3 regions of the Psychrobacillus sp. FSL K6-2365 genome follow, and region 3 is predicted to be linked to each of the others. Evidence: a T-box and tRNA genes for the amino acid it is inferred to sense, from the RefSeq annotation. Region 3 holds a T-box; the other regions hold tRNA genes.
The links. A T-box is a leader RNA that pairs with one kind of tRNA and senses whether it is charged. The one in region 3 lies ahead of serS (serine--tRNA ligase), so its partner is inferred to be a tRNA-Ser.

Region 1 (4,256 bases), 3.0 Mb from region 3:
ATTACTATTTTAGCTTCTTATTTTATTTTGTCTTATCTTTGGATTATTGCTTTAGTTGTTTTGCAAATAATCACTCCATGGAGTTTATTGGTTTTGTTAAGTATGAAAAAACCTATACATGCGATAAAACTATTTAAACAAACAGAAAATCCAGTTCAGGTTGCGCCTGCTATGAAAGACACCGCACTTACGAATACGATTTTTGTATTCCTTTTAGGCTTAGGTCTATTGATTGGCTATTATGTATAATATTTTAAAAAACCAGAATGCTATTAAAAAGCTAGCACTCTGGTTTTTTTCTTATTTATATGATAATAACTCTGCTTTAAGTACACCTTTTTTATCGACAAGCTTGATAATTCCGATTCCGGGTGCGATATAGAACGTGTAGCCATAGTTTGTACGAACAACTACCACGTTTTGGAATGTTCCGGCTTTTACTTTAACCGTACTAGTAGTACTTTCCACAAATACATTATAAAAAGCTTGATTGTTGTCCTCTGTTAGATAATATTCTCTCGTTGTTTTTCCTTCAATCAATGGAAAAGCGAGATCAAGTATGGCCCAATCTGTATGACTTACCCCAAATATTAAACGATCTTTACGTTCAATATAAGTAAAATTATTTAGGATATCACCTTTCTTCTTTAAAAAAGCTTCCGTCATATCGTATTCAGAATTATAGGAATCACTAACAGTAAATTCATTTTGTGTATTTTCAGTAAAGCTAGGAGAATAAACAAGCTTCATCCCTGCTTTTGGTGTTAGCCCACCTATTACTTCTTTATTAAGCAAAGCTAGCTTACTTTTAGATGGAGTTTCATATTTCACTTTAGAACCTTTTTGTATGAAACTACTTGCCCCTACTCCATATAAGCCACCATTTGTTCCCTTATACGTATAGACTCTATATTCATCACCTTTTTTTAGTGTGCGTACTTTATTAAGTGATCCATTGGAGCCAACTTTAACTAAATTCGTGTCTGCAAGAATTGTTACTTTACCTATTTGCCCTTGTTTTAACTCTGTTTTTCCCCACATAACTTTGTTTGTAGCTGCGTCTGCTTGCATGTGACCTAAGCTTGTGAAGCCTAACGCTAGTACAAGTATGAGCATAACTTTACTAAATTTTTGAAACAACTATAACCTCTCCCTTCAATAGAAATGATATCATATTTTAAATTCACTCTATATATAACCTAGGGTTCATTATTTATGCGTTATCACTGGTCATTATGTTGTATGCATTCTATTGAATGACCGTTCCATACATCGACATAGAAAAAGAGAAAGGAATAAAATAAAAGTTAAAAATAAAAAAAGGTAACCAATGATTGGTTACCTTTTTTTGAGTATGACCCCTACGGGATTCGAACCCGTGTTACCGCCGTGAAAGGGCGGTGTCTTAACCGCTTGACCAAGGGGCCAATATATGGCGGAGAAGGAGGGATTTGAACCCTCGCGCCGGTTGCCCGACCTACACCCTTAGCAGGGGCGCCTCTTCAGCCACTTGAGTACTTCCCCATATATGGCTCCGAAGGTAGGACTCGAACCTACGACCGATCGATTAACAGTCGATTGCTCTACCACTGAGCTACTTCGGAATAATGGTGGGCCTAAATGGACTCGAACCATCGACCTCACGCTTATCAGGCGTGCGCTCTAACCAGCTGAGCTATAGGCCCATTATTTTGGAGCGGGTGAAGAGAATCGAACTCTCATCATCAGCTTGGAAGGCTGAGGTTTTACCACTAAACTACACCCGCATTAAATGGTGGCTCAGGACGGAATCGAACCGCCGACACAAGGATTTTCAGTCCTTTGCTCTACCGACTGAGCTACTGAGCCTCTTCAATTTTAAATTAAGCTAATTATTCAAGCCAAATTTCCAATTGATATGTATTAACATTCATATATAAATGGCGGTCCCGACCGGGATCGAACCGGCGATCTCCTGCGTGACAGGCAGGCATGTTAACCGCTACACCACGGGACCATTTGGTTGCGGGGACAGGATTTGAACCTGCGACCTTCGGGTTATGAGCCCGACGAGCTACCACTGCTCCACCCCGCGACGTTATATATTTACAAAATCGATGGTACATTGCTTAAAAATAGTGAGACACATTCTTCGGCTTACACCTGCATCAATTAGATTAAAATGGAGGAGGAAGAGGGATTCGAACCCCCGCGCGGTATGACCCGCCTGTCGGTTTTCAAGACCGATCCCTTCAGCCAGACTTGGGTATTCCTCCAAGATATTGATGGTGGACCTTGCAGGACTCGAACCTGCGACCGGACGGTTATGAGCCGTCTGCTCTAACCAACTGAGCTAAAGGTCCTTAAGATGGCGGCAGAGGGAGTCGAACCCACGACCTTTCGGGTATGAACCGAGTGCTCTAGCCAACTGAGCTACACCGCCAAGATTTCAACTTTTTTTAAAATGGTGGAGCCTAGCGGGATCGAACCGCTGACCTCCTGCGTGCAAGGCAGGCGCTCTCCCAGCTGAGCTAAGGCCCCGAAAATAATAACTGGTCGGGAAGACAGGATTCGAACCTGCGACCCCTTGGTCCCAAACCAAGTGCTCTACCAAGCTGAGCTACTTCCCGTCAAATATGGTGCGCTCGGCAGGACTCGAACCTGCAACCTCTTGATTCGTAGTCAAGTGCTCTATCCAATTGAGCTACGAGCGCATATGTTTTTCATAAAAGTGGTGCCGAGGACCGGAATCGAACCGGTACGGTAGTCACCTACCGCAGGATTTTAAGTCCTGTGCGTCTGCCAGTTCCGCCACCCCGGCACTTTAGTGAATCTTTGGAGCGGAAGACGAGGTTCGAACTCGCGACCCCCACCTTGGCAAGGTGGTGTTCTACCACTGAACTACTTCCGCTCGGTTATTAAATTAAATGGTGCGGGTGAAGGGAGTCGAACCCCCACGCCTTGCGGCGCTAGATCCTAAGTCTAGTGCGTCTGCCAGTTCCGCCACACCCGCATACATTATTCACTATAAAGTGATGAGCCATGTAGGATTCGAACCTACGACCCTCTGATTAAAAGTCAGATGCTCTACCAACTGAGCTAATGGCTCTAAAAATGGTGCCGGAGAAAGGACTTGAACCCTCAACCTACTGATTACAAGTCAGTTGCTCTACCAGTTGAGCTACTCCGGCAGGAGTAAATATATGGTGGAGGATGACGGGCTCGAACCGCCGACCCTCTGCTTGTAAGGCAGATGCTCTCCCAGCTGAGCTAATCCTCCTGGGTAAATTATGTATTTATTGCAAGCCCAGCGACGTCCTACTCTCACAGGGGGAGACCCCCAACTACCATCGGCGCTGAAGAGCTTAACTTCCGTGTTCGGTATGGGAACGGGTGTGACCTCTTCGCCATCATCACTAGACTTGAATACTTTTGAAAGACATGCTTTATTATAACAACTCTGTAGAATTTTTCAAGGGTTATTTAATAAAAAATTTATTCTTTCAAAACTGGATAAACGACATTGTTACGTTAAACAAAATTTGGTTAAGTCCTCGATCGATTAGTATTCGTCAGCTGCACGTGTCGCCACGCTTCCACCCCGAACCTATCTACCTCATCGTCTTTGAGGGATCTTACTTACTTGCGTAATGGGAAATCTCATCTTGAGGGGGGCTTCGTGCTTAGATGCTTTCAGCACTTATCCCGTCCACACATAGCTACCCAGCGATGCTCTTGGCAGAACAACTGGTACACCAGCGGTGTGTCCATCCCGGTCCTCTCGTACTAAGGACAGCTCCTCTCAAATTTCCTACGCCCACGACGGATAGGGACCGAACTGTCTCACGACGTTCTGAACCCAGCTCGCGTACCGCTTTAATGGGCGAACAGCCCAACCCTTGGGACCGACTACAGCCCCAGGATGCGATGAGCCGACATCGAGGTGCCAAACCTCCCCGTCGATGTGGACTCTTGGGGGAGATAAGCCTGTTATCCCCGGGGTAGCTTTTATCCGTTGAGCGATGGCCCTTCCATGCGGAACCACCGGATCACTAAGCCCGTCTTTCGACCCTGCTCGACTTGTAGGTCTCGCAGTCAAGCTCCCTTCTGCCTTTACACTCTTCGAATGATTTCCAACCATTCTGAGGGAACCTTTGGGCGCCTCCGTTACACTTTAGGAGGCGACCGCCCCAGTCAAACTACCCGCCTGACACTGTCTCCTACCCGGGTTACGGGTATGGGTTAGAATTTCAATACAACCAGGGCAGTATCCCACC
Region 2 (4,256 bases), 3.3 Mb from region 3:
TTTTTTAAAGGTGCCAGCCATCATTTTACCAAAAAGTTTAGTTATGCCTGTGAGACCTTTTATTTCTCCGATTAACTTTATCTCCGTAAGGTTATCAGATGAAGTTACTTTATAGGTAAAAATATATTCTCCTTTACCAGTTGTTCCTTTCTTACCATCACAGCGAAGAACAATTTTATCTGGCTCATTGAGTTCAACAACTTCAAAATGTTCCGTAGCCACTTGTCCAAACATCTTTCTAGATTCCTTCCACTCACTGCCCACTTGCATTAGTCCAACATCCAATCGTTCAATACCTACAAGCCCCTGCATCCAGTAATTAGCAGCATCCAGATCAATCAAACCATCATATACCTGTTGCTTAGAAAGGTGGGTATTTCTTTTCACTTCAAAATTAGTACTCAAGCGGATAACCCTCCAAAATGTTTACTAAAGTATATCATACGATGATCACCGTATTGTTAACATTTTAATAGAGGCTCCAGAGATATTGTGACAGTAATACAGATTTTTATTCAACTTAACCTTCTCTTAAATTCCTTTTAGGACTAGGTTATTTTTGATGCATGTGGAAGTTCAGTTCAAAACTCTTTCTTTTTCTCTCTACACAAAAGACACCCATTAACGCTGATTTAACAGTGTTAATGGGTGTCTTTAATTTTACGTATATTGACGCAAAACACATAATAATACCGGTGGTCGGGGTCGAACCGACACATCCAGAGGATACGGGATTTTGAGTCCCGCGCGTCTGCCAATTCCGCCACACCGGCAAAATAAAATACTACTAGGCAGTTATTATAAAATTTGGAGGCGGCAACCGGATTTGAACCGGTGATAAAGGTGTTGCAGACCTGTGCCTTACCACTTGGCTATGCCGCCATAATTAAGTAATGGAGCGGAAGACGAGGTTCGAACTCGCGACCCCCACCTTGGCAAGGTGGTGTTCTACCACTGAACTACTTCCGCAAAAAACTGGGGTACCTGGATTCGAACCAGGGCATGATGGAATCAAAATCCATTGCCTTACCGCTTGGCTATACCCCAATGGGGCGGACGAGGGGAATTGAACCCCCGAGTGTCGGAATCACAATCCGATGCGTTAACCACTTCGCCACGACCGCCACAAATAAAAAAAGAGCTAACTACTAAGGAATATGGGGCGACTGATGGGAATTGAACCCACGAATGCCGGAATCACAATCCGGTGCGTTAACCACTTCGCCACAACCGCCATTATTCAAAGTTAACTTATAATTTGGCAGGGGCAGTAGGAATCGAACCCACATCAAAGGTTTTGGAGACCTCTATTCTACCGTTAAACTATGCCCCTAAATAAAAACTGGTGGTGGGGGACGGATTCGAACCGCCGAACCCGAAGGAGCGGATTTACAGTCCGCCGCGTTTAGCCACTTCGCTACCCCACCAGTATAGTGGTGCCGGAAAAAGGACTTGAACCCTCAACCTACTGATTACAAGTCAGTTGCTCTACCAATTGAGCTATTCCGGCGTATAAATATGGTGGCTCAGGACGGAATCGAACCGCCGACACAAGGATTTTCAGTCCTTTGCTCTACCGACTGAGCTACTGAGCCTACTTCGATTTGTGCTAGGCTGCGAATCTCTTTGTCAGCTTCATTCGTTCAGTCAGTCACGTACTTTAGTACGCTCCTTCCATCACTCAATCGCTTCCTCGATCCTCTTGCTTATCTCAAATCTCAAATAAAATAAATGGCGGTCCCGACCGGGATCGAACCGGCGATCTCCTGCGTGACAGGCAGGCATGTTAACCGCTACACCACGGGACCATTTGGTTGCGGGGACAGGATTTGAACCTGCGACCTTCGGGTTATGAGCCCGACGAGCTACCACTGCTCCACCCCGCGACAATAATATACTTACAAACACCAGGATACTACGCTTGAAAAAAGTAGGACACCTGCTTCGGCTGACGCCTGCATCGATGTTAATCGCTTGCTTCGTAAAGCGATTTGCTCCACCCCGCGACAATAGAATGCTTACTAATTTATTTCTTAAAGAAATGGTGGAGGATGACGGGCTCGAACCGCCGACCCTCTGCTTGTAAGGCAGATGCTCTCCCAGCTGAGCTAATCCTCCTGGGTAAAATTACGATAAGCTTCGCATCTCTGCTTCAGCTTCATTCGTTCAATCAGTCACGTACATAAGTACGCTCCTTCATTCTCTCAATTGCTTCCTTGATCTACTGCCTTTTCCTAATTTTACATAAGATAAGCTTCGTATCTCTGTGTCAACTTAATTGAAATAAATGGTGACCCCTACGGGATTCGAACCCGTGTTACCGCCGTGAAAGGGCGGTGTCTTAACCGCTTGACCAAGGGGCCATACTTTTATGTAGAAAACTTATCTGGCGGAGAGCAAGGGATTTGAACCCTTGAGACAGTTTAACCCGCCTACACGATTTCCAATCGTGCTCCTTCGGCCACTCGGACAGCTCTCCTAAAATGGCTCCGAAGGTAGGACTCGAACCTACGACCGATCGATTAACAGTCGATTGCTCTACCACTGAGCTACTTCGGAATAATACAGCCTAGCGACGTCCTACTCTCACAGGGGGAGACCCCCAACTACCATCGGCGCTGAAGAGCTTAACTTCCGTGTTCGGTAAGGGAACGGGTGTGACCTCTTCGCCATCATCACTAGACATTATTAATTTGAAAGACAATATTTATTATAACAAAACTAGAAATTAATTCAAGCTTTTTTTATACTTTTTTGTACTCTCAAAACTGGATAAACGACATTGTTACGTTAAACAAAATTTGGTTAAGTCCTCGATCGATTAGTATTCGTCAGCTGCACGTGTCGCCACGCTTCCACCCCGAACCTATCTACCTCATCGTCTTTGAGGGATCTTACTTACTTGCGTAATGGGAAATCTCATCTTGAGGGGGGCTTCGTGCTTAGATGCTTTCAGCACTTATCCCGTCCACACATAGCTACCCAGCGATGCTCTTGGCAGAACAACTGGTACACCAGCGGTGTGTCCATCCCGGTCCTCTCGTACTAAGGACAGCTCCTCTCAAATTTCCTACGCCCACGACGGATAGGGACCGAACTGTCTCACGACGTTCTGAACCCAGCTCGCGTACCGCTTTAATGGGCGAACAGCCCAACCCTTGGGACCGACTACAGCCCCAGGATGCGATGAGCCGACATCGAGGTGCCAAACCTCCCCGTCGATGTGGACTCTTGGGGGAGATAAGCCTGTTATCCCCGGGGTAGCTTTTATCCGTTGAGCGATGGCCCTTCCATGCGGAACCACCGGATCACTAAGCCCGTCTTTCGACCCTGCTCGACTTGTAGGTCTCGCAGTCAAGCTCCCTTCTGCCTTTACACTCTTCGAATGATTTCCAACCATTCTGAGGGAACCTTTGGGCGCCTCCGTTACACTTTAGGAGGCGACCGCCCCAGTCAAACTACCCGCCTGACACTGTCTCCTACCCGGGTTACGGGTATGGGTTAGAATTTCAATACAACCAGGGCAGTATCCCACCGACGCCTCCTCCGAAGCTGGCGCTCCGGGCTCTAAGGCTCCTGCCTATCCTGTACAAGTTGCACCAAAATTCAATATCAAGCTATAGTAAAGCTCCACGGGGTCTTTCCGTCCTGTCGCGGGTAACCTGCATCTTCACAGGTACTATAATTTCACCGAGTCTCTCGTTGAGACAGTGCCCAGATCGTTACGCCTTTCGTGCGGGTCGGAACTTACCCGACAAGGAATTTCGCTACCTTAGGACCGTTATAGTTACGGCCGCCGTTTACTGGGGCTTCAATTCGCACCTTCGCTTGCGCTAAGCACTCCTCTTAACCTTCCAGCACCGGGCAGGCGTCAGCCCCTATACTTCACCTTACGGTTTTGCAGAGACCTGTGTTTTTGCTAAACAGTCGCCTGGGCCTATTCACTGCGGCTCTTCTAGGCTATGCACCCAAAAGAGCACCCCTTCTCCCGAAGTTACGGGGTCATTTTGCCGAGTTCCTTAACGAGAGTTCTCTCGCTCACCTTAGGATTCTCTCCTCGACTACCTGTGTCGGTTTGCGGTACGGGCACCTATCACCTCGCTAGAGGCTTTTCTTGGCAGTGTGAAATCAGGAACTCCGGACATACGTCCTCGCCATCACAGCTCAATGTTATAGAATGCGGATTTGCCTACATTCACACCTTACTGCTTGGACATGCATAACCAACAGCATGCTTACCCTATCCTTCTGCGTCC
Region 3 (4,256 bases):
TCATATAGTGGAGTTTTCGATTCTTGTACAAGCTGAAACATTAAAAAATCCATAGTCTCTCCAATCTGACCACTTTATTTAATTTGTTTCTGATACTTTTCATAAGGTCATATTTTATTATACTAAACTTAATAAAGATAATGGAGGGAAAATAATGATACCTACAAGTTTAATCGGGACAGATCGAGTAAAAAGAGGAATGGCTGAAATGCAAAAGGGCGGAGTTATCATGGATGTTATTAATGCAGAGCAAGCAAAAATTGCAGAAGCAGCAGGTGCAGTTGCGGTGATGGCATTAGAACGAGTACCCTCCGATATCCGGGCAGCTGGGGGAGTAGCTCGTATGGCGGACCCACATATTATGGAAGAGGTAATGGGAGCGGTAACAATTCCAGTGATGGCGAAAGCGCGTATCGGTCATATTACTGAAGCACGCATTTTAGAGGCAATGGGTGTAGATTATATTGATGAATCAGAAGTGCTAACTCCCGCAGATGAAGAGTATCACTTACGTAAAAATGAATTTATAGTACCTTTTGTATGTGGTTGTAAAGATCTTGGAGAAGCAGCACGAAGAATTGGAGAAGGAGCTTCGATGCTTCGTACAAAAGGCGAGCCAGGAACAGGGAACATAGTAGAAGCAGTACGTCATTTACGTAAAGTAAATGGACAGGTTCGCAAAATAGTACATATGAGTGAAGATGAATTAATGACAGAAGCAAAAGTTTTAGGTGCACCTTATGATGTTTTATTGCAAATTAAGCATGCCGGCAAATTACCAGTTGTGAACTTTGCAGCAGGCGGGGTAGCAACACCAGCAGATGCAGCTCTAATGATGGAGCTTGGAGCAGATGGTGTGTTTGTAGGATCTGGTATTTTCAAATCAGAAAATCCTGAGAGATTTGCAAAAGCTATTGTGGAAGCTACAACACATTTCCGGGATTATAAATTACTGGTAGAGATTTCAAAGGAATTAGGAATTCCTATGAAAGGAATTGAAATTTCTCGTTTATCTGCAGTTGAACGTATGCAAGATAGAGGTTGGTAATATGGTTAAAATAGGTGTTTTAGCACTCCAGGGAGCAGTTAGCGAGCATATTCGTTCCATTGAAAATAGTGGAGCAGATGCAATAATGGTAAAAAATATAAATGATTTAGCTTTAGTGGATGGTTTAATACTCCCTGGAGGAGAAAGTACAACTATGCGAAAGCTAATTGATCGATTTGAAATGTTAGAACCACTAAGACAATTTGCATTGAATGGTAAACCAATGTTTGGAACTTGTGCAGGCTTAATCCTACTTGCAAAAGAATTAGTTGGATACGATTATTCACATATAGGTGCTCTTGAAGCTACTATTGAACGCAATTTTTACGGTCGACAGGTCGATAGCTTTGAAGTAAGTTTATATATTAAAGGTGTTGCAGCGGATTTTCCAGCGGTATTTATACGAGCACCTCATATCGTAAATGTCGGGGAGAATGTTGAAATACTTGCAACGTATAGAGATAGAATCGTAATGGTAAGACAAGGTTATTTGTTAGGATGCTCTTTTCATCCCGAGTTAACTACTGATCAACGAATAACGGCATATTTTATAGAGATGGTGAAGGAAAGTCTTGCAAATGAGTTGCACGTATAGTAAAGTATGAGTAATTTCATGAATCAAAAACGATGATAGGAAGCAGTAACAAGCACGTTTTTTATAGAGAGTCAGCGGGTGGTGCAAGCTGATATAAACACTTGTGAATCCGTCCTTTGAGTTGTGCGGCTGAATGATTAGTAAGTCGTGCCGGTTGAAAAGCCGTTACAGTACAAGTAAGTGGATTCTGTTTATGACTGGATCAATCAGGGTGGCAACGCGGGTATGCTCTCGTCCCTTTTTCATGGGATGGGGGCTTTTTTGTCGTTTTTAGAAAATTTAAAGGAGGAATTATATATGTTAGATGTAAAATTTGTACGAGATAATTATGAAACAGTAAAAGCAAAACTTGCTAAGCGAGGAGAAGATATTTCAGAGTTTGACCAATTCCAACCTTTAGACCAAAAGCGTCGTGAGTTGATAGCGAAAACGGAAGTATTAAAGGCTGAAAGAAATGAGTTTTCTCAAAAAATCTCTTTGATGAAACGAAATAAAGAAAATGCGGATGATCTTATTGCACGTATGCGTGAAGTAGGCGATGAAATAAAAGCATTAGATGATGAGTTACGAGATGTTGAAGAAAAGTTTGAATATATGATGATGCGTATCCCTAATGTTCCACACGACAGTGTACCAATAGGTGACTCTGAGGATGATAATGTAGAAATACTTAAATGGGGAGAAGTTCCTTCATTTGATTTTGAAACGAAAGCACATTGGGACATTGCGACAGAATTAAAATTAGTAGATTTTGAACGTGCTGCAAAAGTGACAGGAAGTCGTTTTGCATTTTACCGTGGATTAGGGGCTAGATTAGAACGTGGATTGTTAAATTTTATGATGGATTTGCATGCAGAAGAGCATGGTTATGAAGAAATGCTTCCACCATATTTAGCAAACCGTACAAGTTTAACAGGTACGGGGCAACTTCCGAAGTTTGAAGAGGATGCATTTTTAATTGGAGAAGAGGATTACTTCTTAATACCAACAGCGGAAGTACCTGTAACGAATTTTTATAGAGATGAAATATTAGATGGGGCAGAACTTCCGCAGGCATTCACTGCTTATAGCGCTTGCTTCCGTTCAGAAGCAGGATCTGCAGGTCGCGATACACGTGGTTTAATACGTCAGCATCAATTTAACAAAGTAGAGTTAGTTCGCTTTGTGAAGCCAGAAGATTCTTATGAGCAGTTAGAACTTTTAACTGGTCATGCAGAGAAAGTATTACAACTGTTAGGTCTTCCATATCGTAAACTTCATATGTGTACAGCAGATTTAGGATTTACAGCTGCTAAAAAGTATGATTTAGAGGTATGGTTACCAAGCTATGGTGAATATAAAGAAATTTCTTCTTGCAGTAACTTTGAAGACTTCCAGGCTAGACGTTCAGGGATTCGTTTCCGCCGTGAAGCTGGAGGAAAACCAGAGTACGTGCATACATTAAATGGTAGTGGATTAGCACTAGGACGCACAGTGGCAGCTATATTAGAAAATTACCAACAAGCAGATGGAACAGTATTAGTTCCAGAGGTTCTGGTTCCTTATATGGGTGGAAAAACAGTTATAAAATAATTAAAAAGAAGAACCAGATTCGCTATAAACCGCGTTTCTGGTTCTTCTTTTTTTCGCGAAGATTACGAAAAAACTGAGTGAGTATATTGCCACATTCTTCTGCTAAAACACCTTCTGTCACTTCACAGCAGTGATTAAAACGTTCATCATTTAATAGTCGGTAAAGGGAATCTACACAGCCTGCTTTGCCATCTCTTGCCCCGTAGACGACTCGGGGGATACGGGATTGTAAAATAGCTCCTGCACACATAGGGCAAGGTTCTAAAGTAACATATAGAGTAGTTTCTTCTAATCTCCAATTATTTAAAGTTTTACATGCCTCTTGAATAGCAAGTAGTTCCGCATGTGTAGTAGCATTTAAGGTTGTTTCTCTTAAGTTGTAACCGGTTGCGATAACTTTATCATTATGTACTATAACAGCCCCTATTGGAACTTCACCAATGGCGGCAGCTTTCTTAGCTTCTTCTATGGCTAAATTCATATAATGTTCATCCATCTAAATCAACTCCTTTTTGCATAGTGTAGCATGTTTTTTTATCAACTTGCATATTCTATGATGAAGGAGTGATGCATTGATCCATATAGTTAAACAGGGAGATAGTTTATATGCAATCGCCAAAAGGTTCGGAACAACAGTAGAAAGTATAGTTTCTATAAATGAAATTCCTGATCCGGATGTATTAGTAGTAGGGCAGGCCATAGTTCTACCATCTACCCCAAGTCCAAATAGACCTACTATTGAAACGAATTTATATGTTGAATGGTATACAGAAGTACCTTCCGAACGAGTGTTGGAGCAAGTAGAGAAGGTGGCTTCAAATTTAACGTATATGATGCCTTTTTCGTATGAAGTATTGCGAGATGGATCATTAACGGAGATGAATTGGGGAACGTTAAGTGAAATAGCTAAAGAGCAACAAGTAGAAGCAGTTATTGTGATAGCAAATATTGAGGATTATGCGTTTAATAGCTCACTAGCTCATACCATTTTAACGGATGAAGTAGTTAAGAGGAATTTGTTTGAACAAGCGGTGGCAGAGG

Region 1: it encodes a tRNA-Ser, which carries the amino acid that the T-box ahead of serS (serine--tRNA ligase) is inferred to sense. The anticodon was not compared.
Region 2: it encodes a tRNA-Ser, which carries the amino acid that the T-box ahead of serS (serine--tRNA ligase) is inferred to sense. The anticodon was not compared.

What each region holds. Positions count from the first base shown of each region.
Region 1 is NZ_JBBOOO010000001.1:2,984,747-2,989,002, forward strand. It holds gene MKY29_RS14860 (1,4-dihydroxy-2-naphthoate polyprenyltransferase) at 1-249, shown strand, start outside; gene MKY29_RS14865 (hypothetical protein) at 301-1,140, opposite strand; tRNA gene MKY29_RS14870 (tRNA-Glu) at 1,356-1,427, opposite strand; tRNA gene MKY29_RS14875 (tRNA-Ser) at 1,434-1,524, opposite strand; tRNA gene MKY29_RS14880 (tRNA-Asn) at 1,530-1,604, opposite strand; tRNA gene MKY29_RS14885 (tRNA-Ile) at 1,609-1,685, opposite strand; tRNA gene MKY29_RS14890 (tRNA-Gly) at 1,693-1,766, opposite strand; tRNA gene MKY29_RS14895 (tRNA-Phe) at 1,773-1,848, opposite strand; tRNA gene MKY29_RS14900 (tRNA-Asp) at 1,921-1,996, opposite strand; tRNA gene MKY29_RS14905 (tRNA-Met) at 2,000-2,074, opposite strand; tRNA gene MKY29_RS14910 (tRNA-Ser) at 2,163-2,255, opposite strand; tRNA gene MKY29_RS14915 (tRNA-Ile) at 2,266-2,342, opposite strand; tRNA gene MKY29_RS14920 (tRNA-Met) at 2,349-2,422, opposite strand; tRNA gene MKY29_RS14925 (tRNA-Ala) at 2,445-2,520, opposite strand; tRNA gene MKY29_RS14930 (tRNA-Pro) at 2,533-2,609, opposite strand; tRNA gene MKY29_RS14935 (tRNA-Arg) at 2,617-2,693, opposite strand; tRNA gene MKY29_RS14940 (tRNA-Leu) at 2,712-2,800, opposite strand; tRNA gene MKY29_RS14945 (tRNA-Gly) at 2,816-2,890, opposite strand; tRNA gene MKY29_RS14950 (tRNA-Leu) at 2,908-2,992, opposite strand; tRNA gene MKY29_RS14955 (tRNA-Lys) at 3,016-3,088, opposite strand; tRNA gene MKY29_RS14960 (tRNA-Thr) at 3,095-3,170, opposite strand; tRNA gene MKY29_RS14965 (tRNA-Val) at 3,184-3,259, opposite strand; rRNA gene rrf (5S ribosomal RNA) at 3,285-3,400, opposite strand; rRNA gene MKY29_RS14975 (23S ribosomal RNA) at 3,522-4,256, opposite strand, start outside.
Region 2 is NZ_JBBOOO010000001.1:3,316,090-3,320,345, forward strand. It holds gene MKY29_RS16655 (SRPBCC family protein) at 1-405, opposite strand, end outside; tRNA gene MKY29_RS16660 (tRNA-Leu) at 691-773, opposite strand; tRNA gene MKY29_RS16665 (tRNA-Cys) at 809-882, opposite strand; tRNA gene MKY29_RS16670 (tRNA-Gly) at 895-969, opposite strand; tRNA gene MKY29_RS16675 (tRNA-Gln) at 976-1,047, opposite strand; tRNA gene MKY29_RS16680 (tRNA-His) at 1,049-1,124, opposite strand; tRNA gene MKY29_RS16685 (tRNA-His) at 1,159-1,234, opposite strand; tRNA gene MKY29_RS16690 (tRNA-Trp) at 1,260-1,333, opposite strand; tRNA gene MKY29_RS16695 (tRNA-Tyr) at 1,344-1,427, opposite strand; tRNA gene MKY29_RS16700 (tRNA-Thr) at 1,435-1,510, opposite strand; tRNA gene MKY29_RS16705 (tRNA-Phe) at 1,520-1,595, opposite strand; tRNA gene MKY29_RS16710 (tRNA-Asp) at 1,733-1,808, opposite strand; tRNA gene MKY29_RS16715 (tRNA-Met) at 1,812-1,886, opposite strand; tRNA gene MKY29_RS16720 (tRNA-Val) at 2,043-2,118, opposite strand; tRNA gene MKY29_RS16725 (tRNA-Glu) at 2,289-2,363, opposite strand; tRNA gene MKY29_RS16730 (tRNA-Ser) at 2,388-2,479, opposite strand; tRNA gene MKY29_RS16735 (tRNA-Asn) at 2,485-2,559, opposite strand; rRNA gene rrf (5S ribosomal RNA) at 2,568-2,683, opposite strand; rRNA gene MKY29_RS16745 (23S ribosomal RNA) at 2,802-4,256, opposite strand, start outside.
Region 3 is NZ_JBBOOO010000001.1:20,437-24,692, forward strand. It holds gene pdxR (MocR-like pyridoxine biosynthesis transcription factor PdxR) at 1-53, opposite strand, end outside; gene pdxS (pyridoxal 5'-phosphate synthase lyase subunit PdxS) at 155-1,048, shown strand; gene pdxT (pyridoxal 5'-phosphate synthase glutaminase subunit PdxT) at 1,050-1,643, shown strand; T-box leader at 1,667-1,885, shown strand; gene serS (serine--tRNA ligase) at 1,941-3,215, shown strand; gene tadA (tRNA adenosine(34) deaminase TadA) at 3,238-3,711, opposite strand; gene MKY29_RS00090 (glycosyl hydrolase family 18 protein) at 3,788-4,256, shown strand, end outside.